Regions from separate parts of the Veillonella criceti genome, predicted to be linked through region 4. Evidence: riboswitches for the same ligand, from Rfam matches in the RefSeq annotation. Region 4 holds a riboswitch; each other region holds the start of a gene.
The links. Region 4 has a riboswitch for cobalamin ahead of nikB (nickel ABC transporter permease). Riboswitches for the same ligand answer to the same signal wherever they lie in the genome.
Positions count from the first base shown of each region.

Region 1 (3,199 bases), on a different contig from region 4:
AAGTCGCATCCACTACTTCGCCATTTTCATCGCCTTGAATGCCTGGGTTGGTCACCCGTGCCAAAACCTGCGCTACCACCACGCCCATTACCTGACGTTTCACCACCAAAAGTACTTTCTAAACCAGCCCTATCATCGCCCTGTTGCTTAATATCCTGATGCTTAGTAATGATACTATCATCATTACTACTCGTTAAGGGATCCGAAATTCAGGCAAAGTAGTAATAGGTGCTATGGCTGGTAAATTGACCGTAAAATTACCACTACCATCACGCCATCCCCGCCACTATCAGGTGAGCCTTTCGGTACTGGCCGTTTAATTTCTACATAGTCAACCTCAATATGATTCTCAGGCTCCTCAAATTTCGGTGTTTCAGGCCAAGGTAAAAAAGGAATTGATAGCAAAACTATGGCGTGAAGACTAAGGGAGGCTATCCAAGGTTTCGTCCACATATTTTGATAATTCATTTACAATTGCTCCTATCTTTCCTCAGCAGCGATTGGATACTTTTGTATGCCTGACTTTTTCACTGTATCAATAACACTAACTACACGCCCATAATTTACACCAGCATCACCCCGAACAATAATAGCCAAACTAGGATTTTTACTAACCTCGGTTTCTAAACGGTGTCTTAATTGTCCCTCTGGCACTACTTCTTTTCTAAATAAATTGTCCCATCTGATGCAACGGTAATAGGAAGCACTTCATCTAAACTGACTTTAGACGTAGCTGCTTGTGGCAATTGAATAGGTACACTTTTTTGAACAACCATAGTAAGCATACTCATCATAAAAAAGACAAGTAAAAAGAAAATAATATCGATCATAGGGATAATCATTAATTTGGGTTGATGATCTATTTTCATGGATTTAAGCTTCATAGCGATTACCTGCATTCGTATTAATTACATAGATTGACGTTACATATTCTATATCAGCAATCAACACATTGACACGTTGTGCTAAATTAGGTATGAATCACTAATGCTAAAAATAGCCACTAACAAACCTGTAGCAGTAGCAATTAAAGCTTCACCTACACCGCCAGTAATAGCAAACGGTTCACCTGACTCAATAGATAACACACTAAAGGAGCCAATCATTCCAACTACGGTACCTAATAAGCCCAATAAAGGGGATAGAGTAACAATCGTTTCCAAATAATTTAAATATTTTTTCAACTGAAATACTTCATGCATAGCAATACTTTCAGCTACATCATTAGCATTTAAATCCTCCGTCCGTTCATCAATTGCCTCTTTAATAATCTTACCAGCTACCACCAGCTTCCTCACAGATAACTTTAGCTTCTTCTAATCGATTATGTCGTAATAATTCAGGTAAACGCTCTTTTAACAATTCAATGTTTGCAACAGCTCCTTTATAACATAAATACCGATTAACCCCAATAGCGACTGCAATAATAGATGCCAGTAAAATGGGGTACATAACTAAACCGCCCTTGTGAAATAATGCTAATAAATCCACGACTATAATCCCTCCAGCCTAAAGGTAAAAATAAAAAAGACACATCTACGAAGATGTGTCTATAACATAACTAAGAAAATAAAAAATTCACAATTTATATTATCGCCAATCCCCTCCCCATCGCTCGTAGGTAAAACGGTGATTCTTCTATAGGCAGTTCTCCTGGCTTAGATTCATAGCTTACCTCGCCTTCCCAGATTTAACCAGTGGCAATGTGAGGTTTGCTCCTCTTACAGTGGCGGGACCGCATCGGCTTATACCGATTTCCCTATTAAGTCTAATGACACCTATATATTCTCTATTTAATTAAGTATTAACTATAGTTTATATAACTCTAGTATATGACTGTCAACCATATACCTATATTTAATTTTTAAAGTTATAAAATCAAATATTTTAACTTATTTTTTTAAATTTATACCTCGTAAATTAACGCCCAATAACATAATGCTCAAAATTCCACAAAACTATTCCTGCATAAGTACCAATTAATCCATACAATGGCAATATTAAACACCACAAGTTAACAAAAAAATACCTTGACTCAACGGATACTTAATATTGACTTTGACCCAGATACCTCGTAATGATTTAATAAAAAGCACTATCATCATTAAACAGCTAACTACTAAATAAAATATCCAAATTAATTGTAGTACTGGATGTTCATGGTTTTTTAAATGTAAATCTACACCCTTGGCCAAACCACTTAATATACCAAGGTGACACCGCTTCATAACGCATCATATTATTCTTCTTATATGCTGATACCCATAAACTGTCAGTTGATAAATAGCCTTGATAACAGTCTGGAAACCGATTCTTTATCTACTAATCGAAAATAATAGGTACTACTACTCGCTTGCGTTAACGCACTGACTGAAGGGATATTAATTGTACTACTTCTTTATCTGGATATATATCCTTAACCGCTTCAAATATTTCAGTATAGGAATAGATATCCCCATCAACAGATGAAAACTAAAATATTCCTTAGCTGCTAAAATTTATGCTCTAAATAGTCTATTTTTTTGAAAAAATAAGAGTAACCAATTAATAAACCTCCCGAAATAAATAAAATAATACAATAAGGAGCTGCTATAAGCCCTAATATTCTATGAGTGAATAATAGCCTATTGTACTTTTTCTATTAACTAATCTTCGATGTAAAAATACCCTGCAAAACACGTAATTAAACTTATAAAAGTAAAAACCAACAATATAATACGACCATAATTTCCTAACCCTAAATTACTATGTAATTTAGCCAACCAACGCGTTAGTACATTCAAATAGTCATTATTATAATAGCCTGGTATAAATTCATTATTTACTGATATCCATTCATCATTTTTACCATAAAATGATAACGAATTAATCCATCACGCCCCGGTTCTTTAAAACGAATCGTTAGCATCGACTTTTCAGGTCTAATAGTCATGTGAATCAAGTTGCAAATTAGAATTTTCTTTTAATACTTCTTGTACTTTAACATCACTATTGCGCCACATTGCTGCCCCTGTATAAGGCGTTCCAAGTTGATCAAAATGCACAAAAGAAATACTTCTAACCATAATCACTAAACCTGAAAAGCAAAGTAAAAAGAAAATTGCTAAACTAACTATACCAGCATACTTATGTACTCGATACCAACGTCTCATATATTTATCAACCTTCTAATATTCATAACGAACACCTAAGGTATAAG
Region 1 is NZ_UHIO01000005.1:1,954-5,152, forward strand. It holds gene DYE54_RS10000 (energy transducer TonB) at 1-106, opposite strand, end outside; gene DYE54_RS10005 (hypothetical protein) at 232-468, opposite strand; partial or broken gene DYE54_RS10470 (ExbD/TolR family protein) at 481-899, opposite strand; gene DYE54_RS10015 (MotA/TolQ/ExbB proton channel family protein) at 966-1,286, opposite strand; gene DYE54_RS10020 (hypothetical protein) at 1,273-1,491, opposite strand; cobalamin riboswitch at 1,627-1,797, opposite strand; gene DYE54_RS10030 (PepSY domain-containing protein) at 2,922-3,152, opposite strand; partial or broken gene DYE54_RS10035 (TonB-dependent receptor) at 3,168-3,199, opposite strand, start outside.
Region 1: it holds a riboswitch for cobalamin, as region 4 does, so the genes downstream of both, DYE54_RS10020 (hypothetical protein) here and nikB (nickel ABC transporter permease) in region 4, are expected to answer to the same signal.

Region 2 (3,199 bases), 1.4 Mb from region 4:
GTTAAGCAAGGAATTAGCTAAGGTTGCAATGCGCTGGGGGTTAGCTGGCACCGTATAGGTTTGATCCTTATAGGTTATGGTGCGTGTTTCACTAGTATGACTAGAGTCTGTTTTGCCACAACCAGCTAAAACGACTAGCGCTAATAATACTATCGTTACTATAGTTAAAATTCGTTTAAATGGTCTCATACAAGTTCAATCCTACTTTACATCGTCTTTTTGAAGGGCTTCCCAAGCTTCTTGGGCATGGGCTGCAAAGAGATCGCGGATTTGTTGGTTTTCGCCAAGACCGTGGATATAAGTATCTACTTTGAAACCATCAGCTTGAAGAATGGATTTATGAGAATCTGGTTCATCACCAGCCATATCATTGTTAGCATGGTCGCCTGCTACCATCATAAATGGCATTAAGGTTACATGATTGATACCTTTTGCTTTTAATTGAGGTACAATATCTTCAAGACTAGGCCATCCTTCTACCGTGTAGATATAGGCGTTTTTAAGCCCTGCAGAATCAAGGCGATCTTGGATAACTGCATAGTACGCATTGGATGGATCTGGAGTACCATGAGCCATGATAAGTACGGCATCTTTAGGGCCTACTTTAGGGAATTGTGTAGCGACAGCCTGTACAGTTTTGGCAATGTCATCAGTTTGATCTTCTTGCCCCATCCAGTACATAAGTGGTGTACCTAATGTCATTTTTTTGAAGTTATGTTTGTACTGATTGTAAACGCCCGTCTTATAATTGTATTCAATACCAGGGATTACATCTAATGTTGTGAGCGCTACACGGGTATACCCTTCGGCTTTTAATTGATCAAGAGCTTCTTCAGGGGTTGGGTAAGTGATACCTTCTTTAGCTTTGATGCGATCAATAATGATGTGAGAAGTGAACGCAGTGACTACTTTTACACCAGGATGTTGTGCTTTAATTTCATTAACAGCGGCGTCAATAGTTTTTGCACGAGTGTCTTTAAAAGTAGTACCGAAGCTCATAACTACGATAGCATCTTTATTAGGGGCTTTGGCAAGTTCGGCATTGTCTGTATTGTAGGTGCGAACACCAATTTCAGTAGCTTCTAATAATGCTGGTGTGGCGGTTTTAACTTCGTCACTTAATTGGTAAGCGGCATTTACTTGTGTGCCAAGGAAACCGAAACCGGTTAGTGCGGCCACTGCTAATGTAGTAGCTAAGGTTTTTTTGAAAAATTGTTTACTCATTTCATTCACTCCTCGTGATAAAAAATAGAAAAAGAATAATAGATAATAAATACAAAAATAACCTCCACTTGTAGGGGAGGTTGTAAAGATACACTAGAACATTCAATTAACCTCGCCATCGCTCGTGGGGTATAGGTTATCCAACAAGGCAGGTCTTCTGGCTCAAGTTCTTCACAGCAATCACCTTCCCAGAATTACTCCAGTGGTATACTGATTGTGCTCCCTCTTACAGCGGCGGGACCGCGGCAGCTTTTACTGCTCTTTCCTATTAAGTCATACACCTTGCAGGTTGTATTTATTTTGATATCATCATAGCAAAATAGATGTCCACTGTCAATGCAATACGGGGTAGGGTATGAGTATAAGTAGGCTGATTTACAGGGCGAATGAGCAGCGTAGGTGAGGCTGGGCTAGAAGGCATATGACAGGAGGGATTGGCCGCTATATAGTCGTTGGGATTGCCAACTATGTGGTAATGAGGAATACTAGGTGAGAGATATGATAATTTGTTATTTGTCTATTTGTGAATGCTTTTGACATAGGCAAAGTGAAGAAAGTTTGGTACTATGAAGAAGTAGGTATTTAAAGTATATAAATAAAGGAGGTCCAAGTATGGATCAATTTATGAATGGTGCAGGGCCTAATGAAGTATCTAGCTCTGTGTACGAAGTAACATTTACCCCAGTATTAGAACGTCCTGAATATCAAGGGGAACCGATTCACTCTAAACTATTAGCTTTAAAAGAGGCTATGGGGGAAGAGGACTTTAATGAATATATTAATAGTTTATTACGCATAACGTATAATGGACGACAGTTATGGTTGATTACGAAAAGTGAACGAAAACGAACTTTGATTGAAGGTAAATATTTGAAACTTATTGCTGAGATTTTTGAAGTAGTTGCACCTAGAGTCTTCTCTCAACCATAATAGGTATCAATTAACTATGTAAAATTTTTATTGTGAATTGTATTTTTGGTATACTTACTGAATAAAAATGTATAAAAATTCTCAATTATTTGACTTGATATTTTTATGTTACTATTTTAACTAGGACCGTAGTTAGTATAGTATGTATGGAAGATATTGATAAAATACTTGTTGAATTATAGAATATATTAAAGTTATGAGATGGTTAAAAACTTCTGTAAATCGATAAAAATAGAACTAGAACGATAGAATTAGATTTATTAAATGAAAATGATATTAAATAGATAAATTCTCATTGATAGTCATTGATAAAAATAGAAATGAGAAAAATTCTCATTGACTAAATTTTAAATCTAACGTATCATTATACCAACAAACAAAGTGTGACATGTATTTCGAATATTTTAGATTTTATAAAATATGACAGAATTCAGTCTGATTTAGAGTAGTCATCATTTCGATGGTGTATAGGTATTCTTGATATCGGAGGATGTATAAATGAGTACAAAGGGTATTGTTTTAGCCACATTTGGATCGATTTATGGTGAGGCTGTAGAAAAGTCTGTAGGCATTATGGAAGCCAAAATTAGAAAATCATATCCTGATGCTGTGATTCGTCGAGTTTTTTTAGCCGATGCATTAATAGAAAAGTGGAATGAAAAGTATGAAGTGCCAGTGCAGTCTTTGGAAGGGGTTTTGGCGGAGTTTAAGGACACAGGAGTACGGGATGTCTTTGTATTACCTTTCGCCTTAGTCGCTGATCAGTGTTATCAGAAGATGCGCAAAGCTATTTCTGCTTTTACATATACCTGTGAGCGCCATGCAATGCGGATTCATGTAGGTAAACCATTACTTAGCTCATTAGGGGTTAAGAATTATGCTGATGATTATGTGGCCACCATTGATGCTATCATGAAACATGTAAATATTCGGGCACTTAATAAATCCATTTTGTTAATGGCGAATGGACAAAATCAATTGGAATTTAGTGCGTTACAATTAAAATGTTTGTACGGTAATGGTCAAAATGTGGCAGTATTTACCT
Region 2 is NZ_UHIO01000001.1:82,023-85,221, forward strand. It holds gene DYE54_RS00390 (ABC transporter substrate-binding protein) at 1-189, opposite strand, end outside; gene DYE54_RS00395 (sirohydrochlorin cobaltochelatase) at 202-1,224, opposite strand; cobalamin riboswitch at 1,355-1,524, opposite strand; gene DYE54_RS00400 (hypothetical protein) at 1,837-2,154, shown strand; gene DYE54_RS00405 (sirohydrochlorin cobaltochelatase) at 2,653-3,199, shown strand, end outside.
Region 2: it holds a riboswitch for cobalamin, as region 4 does, so the genes downstream of both, DYE54_RS00395 (sirohydrochlorin cobaltochelatase) here and nikB (nickel ABC transporter permease) in region 4, are expected to answer to the same signal.

Region 3 (3,199 bases), 860 kb from region 4:
GCCTGATGAATCAACTACCCATACAGATTCTACATTTCCATCTACTCCAATAGTTAAGCCTACACCCACACTACCACGAACGCCTTGATTTCTAGCTGAGCGCGGGTATCGTGGTTTTGGTGTATAAATTGGCACCGGTCGATAAAAAGTCGCATCCACTACTTCGCCATTTTCATCGCCTTGAATGCCTGGTTGGTCACCCGTGCCAAAACCTGCGCTACCACCACGCCCATTACCTGACGTTTCACCACCAAAAGTACTTTCTAAACCAGCCCTATCATCGCCCTGTTGCTTAATATCCTGATGCTTAGTAATGATACTATCATCATTACTACTCGTTAAGGGATCCGAATATTCAGGCAAAGTAGTAATAGGTGCTATGGCTGGTAAATTGACCGTAAAATTACCACTACCATCACCGCCATCCCCGCCACTATCAGGTGAGCCTTTCGGTACTGGCCGTTTAATTTCTACATAGTCAACCTCAATATGATTCTCAGGCTCCTCAAATTTCGGTGTTTCAGGCCAAGGTAAAAAAGGAATTGATAGCAAAACTATGGCGTGAAAGACTAAGGAGGCTATCCAAGGTTTCGTCCACATATTTTGATAATTCATTACAATTGCTCCTATCTTTCCTCAGCAGCGATTGATACTTTTTGTATGCCTGACTTTTTCACTGTATCAATAACACTAACTACACGCCCATAATTTACACCAGCATCACCCCGAACAATAATAGCCAAACTAGGATTTTTACTAACCTCGGTTTCTAAACGGTGTCTTAATTGTCCCTCTGGCACTACTTCTTTTTCTAAATAAATTGTCCCATCTGATGCAACGGTAATAGGAAGCACTTCATCTAAACTGACTTTAGACGTAGCTGCTTGTGGCAATTGAATAGGTACACTTTTTTGAACAACCATAGTAAGCATACTCATCATAAAAAAGACAAGTAAAAAGAAAATAATATCGATCATAGGGATAATCATTAATTTGGGTTGATGATCTATTTTCATGGATTTAAGCTTCATAGCGATTACCTGCATTCGTATTAATTACATAGATTGACGTTACATATTCTATATCAGCAATCAACACATTGACACGTTGTGCTAAATAGGTATGAATCACTAATGCTAAAATAGCCACTAACAAACCTGTAGCAGTAGCAATTAAAGCTTCACCTACACCGCCAGTAATAGCAAACGGTTCACCTGACTCAATAGATAACACACTAAAGGAGCCAATCATTCCAACTACGGTACCTAATAAGCCCAATAAAGGGGATAGAGTAACAATCGTTTCCAAATAATTTAAATATTTTTTCAACTGAAATACTTCATGCATAGCAATACTTTCAGCTACATCATTAGCATTTAAATCCTCCGTCCGTTCATCAATTGCCTCTTTAATAATCTTACCAGCTACACCACCAGCTTCCTCACAGATAACTTTAGCTTCTTCTAATCGATTATGTCGTAATAATTCAGGTAAACGCTCTTTTAACAATTCAATGTTTGCAACAGCTCCTTTATAACATAAATACCGATTAACCCCAATAGCGACTGCAATAATAGATGCCAGTAAAATGGGGTACATAACTAAACCGCCCTTGTGAAATAATGCTAATAAATCCACGACTATAATCCCTCCAGCCTAAAGGTAAAAATAAAAAAGACACATCTACGAAGATGTGTCTATAACATAACTAAGAAAATAAAAAATTCACAATTTATATTATCGCCAATCCCCTCCCCATCGCTCGTAGGTAAAACGGTGATTCTTCTATAGGCAGTTCTCCTGGCTTAGATTCATAGCTTACCTCGCCTTCCCAGATTTAACCAGTGGCAATGTGAGGTTTGCTCCTCTTACAGTGGCGGGACCGCATCGGCTTATACCGATTTCCCTATTAAGTCTAATGACACCTATATATTCTCTATTTAATTAAGTATTAACTATAGTTTATATAACTCTAGTATGACTGTCAACCATATACCTATATTTAATTTTTAAAGTTATAAAATCAAATATTTTAACTTATTTTTTTAAATTTATACCTCGTAAATTAACGCCCAATAACATAATGCTCAAAATTCCACAAACTATTCCTGCATAAGTACCAATTAATCCATACAATGGCAATATTAAACAACCACAAGTTAACAAAAAAATACCTTGACTCAACGGATACTTAATATTGACTTTGACCCAGATACCTCGTAATGATTTAATAAAAAGCACTATCATCATTAAACAGCTAACTACTAAATAAAATATCCAAATTAATTGTAGTACTGGATGTTCATGGTTTTTTAAATGTAAATCTACACCCTTGGCCAACCACTTAATATACCAAGGTGACACCGCTTCATAACGCATCATATTATTCTTCTTATATGCTGATACCCATAAACTGTCAGTTGATAAATAGCCTTGATAACAGTCTGAAACCGATTCTTTATCTACTAATCGAAAATAATAGGTACTACTACTCGCTTGCGTTAACGCACTGACTGAAGGGATATTAATTGATACTACTTCTTTATCTGGATATATATCCTTAACCGCTTCAAATATTTCAGTATAGGAATAGATATCCCCATCAACAGATTGAAAACTAAAATATTCCTTAGCTGCTAAATTATGCTCTAAATAGTCTATTTTTGAAAAATAAGAGTAACCAATTAATAAACCTCCCGAAATAAATAAAATAATACAATAAGGAGCTGCTATAAGCCCTAATATTCTATGAAGTGAATAATAGCCTATTGTACTTTTTCTATTAACTAATCTTCGATGTAAAAAATACCCTGCAAAACACGTAATTAAACTTATAAAAGTAAAAACCAACAATATAATACGACCATAATTTCCTAACCCTAAATTACTATGTAATTTAGCCAACCAACGCGTTAGTACATTCAAATAGTCATTATTATAATAGCCTGGTATAAATTCATTATTTACTGATATCCATTCATCATTTTTACCATAAAAATGATAACGAATTAATCCATCACGCCCCGGTTCTTTAAAACGAATCGTTAGCATCGACTTTTCAGGTCTAATAGTCATTGAATCAAGTTGCAAATTAGAATTTTCTTTTAATACTTCTTGTACTTTAACATCACTATTGCGCCACATTGCTGCCCCTGTATAAGGCGTTCCAAGTTGATCAAAATGCACAAAAGAAATACTT
Region 3 is NZ_UHIO01000001.1:660,795-663,993, forward strand. It holds gene DYE54_RS02985 (energy transducer TonB) at 1-615, opposite strand, end outside; gene DYE54_RS02990 (ExbD/TolR family protein) at 627-1,031, opposite strand; gene DYE54_RS02995 (MotA/TolQ/ExbB proton channel family protein) at 1,021-1,638, opposite strand; cobalamin riboswitch at 1,774-1,944, opposite strand; gene DYE54_RS03000 (PepSY-associated TM helix domain-containing protein) at 2,038-3,199, opposite strand, start outside.
Region 3: it holds a riboswitch for cobalamin, as region 4 does, so the genes downstream of both, DYE54_RS02995 (MotA/TolQ/ExbB proton channel family protein) here and nikB (nickel ABC transporter permease) in region 4, are expected to answer to the same signal.

Region 4 (3,199 bases):
CATCCTTATTATCTGCTGATTCACTGCCACAACCAGCTAATAAAGAAGCACATAATACAACACCCACACTACCCAATAGAGCTTTACGCCAAAACTTTTTCATACTCAACATCCCTTCTTTAAATACATACCCTAAACCTAATGTTTACATCTGATACCACTTACTATATTTAAAATCACTCGCCCAAATAATCCTGACAACAATGTTTTATTATCAGTCTATAAAACACCCTATTTTTGGCGAGGATCTAATATATCACGCAAGCTATCACTCCATACATTAAATATAGCTACAACGAGTAAAATAGCAGCCCCTGGAAACATCATAAGCCAAGGCGCTAATTGTAAATATTGACGTCCTTCATTAAGCATAAGGCCCCACTCTGGTGTTGGTGGCTGCGCCCCAAACCCCAAAAAGGATAAACCAGCCACTTCTAGCATCATAATCCCTAAATCCATACTGGCGGTCACGACGACTAATGGCATACTATTCGGCAAAATATGGCGACGCAATATAACTGATGATGTTCCGCCACTCATAATAGCGGCCGCAATATAATCTTCTTGCCGTACTTTAATAACTAAACTTCGCACCAACCGAGCATATTTGGCCCAACCTACAATCGTAAGCGCTAAAATGGTATTGCCCACACTACCACCCATAATCCCAGCAATAGCAATGGCAAGTACAATACCAGGAAAAGATATCATGATGTCACAAATGCGCATGAGCACCATTTCAACTACACCACCGAAATAACCTGCTATAGAACCTACAATCGTACCAATAATGGCGACTAAACACACGATTGTAAACGCCATAAATAGAGATAATCCCGTGCCATAAATAATCCGTGATAATACATCACGCCCCAATTTATCAGTACCAAACCAATGCGTTTCACTGGGGGCCTTTAAAGCATTCCCCAAATCTGAAGCAAAGGCATCATGAGGTGTTAACCAAGGTGAAAAAATAGCAATAATAACAATTAACAATACAAGTGCTGAATACAATGAAAATGCCGTATGTGTTCTAATAAATTCTTTCATTATTTGTGCCCCCGTTTCAAACGCGGATCCAATAATGTATAGGAATAATCAATGATGCCATTAATCAACATATACGCTATGGACGCCCACAGTACAAATCCTTCAATTAGAGGATAATCACGGAAAGTAATAGCTTGTACCGCCATCTTTCCAAGACCGGGCCAAGAAAAGACCATTTCTACCACAGCTACACCACCTAACAGCCAACCCATCGACATGCCAAAGATGGTCAATAAGGGTAAAAACGCATTAGGTAAAATATGTCGGAACATAATTTCCATATGTCCCATACCACGAGCCCGTGCACCGACTACATAGTCTTTATTAATTTCCTCTAAAATAACAAGTCGCACTTGACGCATAAACTTAGATATTAAAGCAAACGCTAATGTAAACGCTGGTAAAATAGCATTTTTCAAAGATACCGTAGCCGTTGCAATAGGGGCAATCCCCAATTTATAGCCAAAAATATACAATAACATAAGACCTAACCAAAAAGCTGGTAACGAAATTCCTACAAACGCAATGCCACGAATTAAATAATCAGGCCATTTATTTTGATGAAGCGCTGCCACAATCCCTAACGGCACCGCCATAACTAAAATCATAACAATTGTTACACCTGCTAACATAAGGGTGCCTGGCAAGGCTTCCATCATCTTATCCACTACAGGCTTCTTAGCTGAGTATGACATCCCTAAGTCACCTTGCATAGCATGCATGACCCAATTACCATACTGCACTAAAAAAGGCTTATCTAATCCCAAATCCTGTCTTGTTTGATCAATCAACTCTTGTGAAACAATCGTATCTGCCGTTTCTAATAACATAAGCACTGGGTCACCAGGCGCCAAAAAGCTTAAACTAAAGGTTAAAAAGGTAACCCCTATTAATGTCACTAACACTTGCCCTAAATGTTGCAGTGTTTTCTTAACCATACCTTATCCTCCCTAATATATCTATTTGTTATCCCAATAAAAAAACTCGCTCTTTGAAAGAGCGAGTATGGACTCAGCAACAAATTAATCCTATATCAAGATATCTAATACAAAATCGTTAGACATCCATTGTGTAGTCAATAATTTGTTATAAGCAGGCTTTCTGGCTCATGATTCCTCATCAATTTCTAGCCTTCCCAGTTTCCCAGTGACTCTTTAGTGAAATTGACTCCTCATTTACAGCTGTATGGCAGCATAGGACTTACACCTATTTTCCTCTTATTATCGCTCGGCATACCCGACACTTACAACATGAAGTTCATTATAAAGTTAGCAATAGTATATTATCAACAATATATAACATAAAACCTATATCGCTATTATGATATCTTATCTATTTATATTCTGTCAATTATTAGTCATGAATTATTGATATTTTTTCTTAAAAAAGAACAAAATTCTCTTATTCGTTCATAAATACAGTAAATTCATCGATAATTAACTATTTATTATACCTAGCAGGGTATAGTATTAATACTAATAGGGGTATATGTAATAATGTGAAGCAATTAAAATAATCAGATAATTTACCAACTATACTATGTTTTACGACAATCTATTTTATATATGTGTGTTTTTAAATTATTTCTATACAATCAAATTTAATTAGTAAATAAACAGTCATGTTTTTTATTTACATTATTTATAAAAAGAGTATAATAGATGATAATTGGTCGCTGAATTTCATTTTTTATTAATCTAATGCGTATCTAGGAATTGATAGTGTCCATAATAAGACCAAATGCCTACCCTAAATATTTGCTTATACACTTCAATGCGTTTCCTAGTTATGAAAAAACTACCTTACACAGTACAATAGTATTTCAAATTAAGGAGACGATAACTTCATGTATAACAAAGAAAAAGAAGGTATTTTATTACATGTAGGGAGTTATACAAAACCACTTCATGCAGATATTGTAGTTCATGAAGAACATGATTTTTCAAAATATGGTACGAAGACCCCTGAACAGATTAGACAGGCTTACTATAAATCCAAACTACATCGGAAAAATCATTATAGTTAGTACTTGCTCATGATCTAACAATAAATCGTTTATAATGAATGAAATTTAAAATAGGTAGGTAAAACAAAGAACCCAGCAACCATAACGGTTACTGGGTTTTCATGTGTTATGCGATTATTCTGC
Region 4 is NZ_UHIO01000001.1:1,520,674-1,523,872, forward strand. It holds gene DYE54_RS06790 (ABC transporter substrate-binding protein) at 1-103, opposite strand, end outside; gene nikC (nickel transporter permease) at 232-1,050, opposite strand; gene nikB (nickel ABC transporter permease) at 1,050-1,988, opposite strand; cobalamin riboswitch at 2,125-2,312, opposite strand; gene DYE54_RS06805 (hypothetical protein) at 2,897-3,076, shown strand; gene rpsR (30S ribosomal protein S18) at 3,191-3,199, opposite strand, start outside.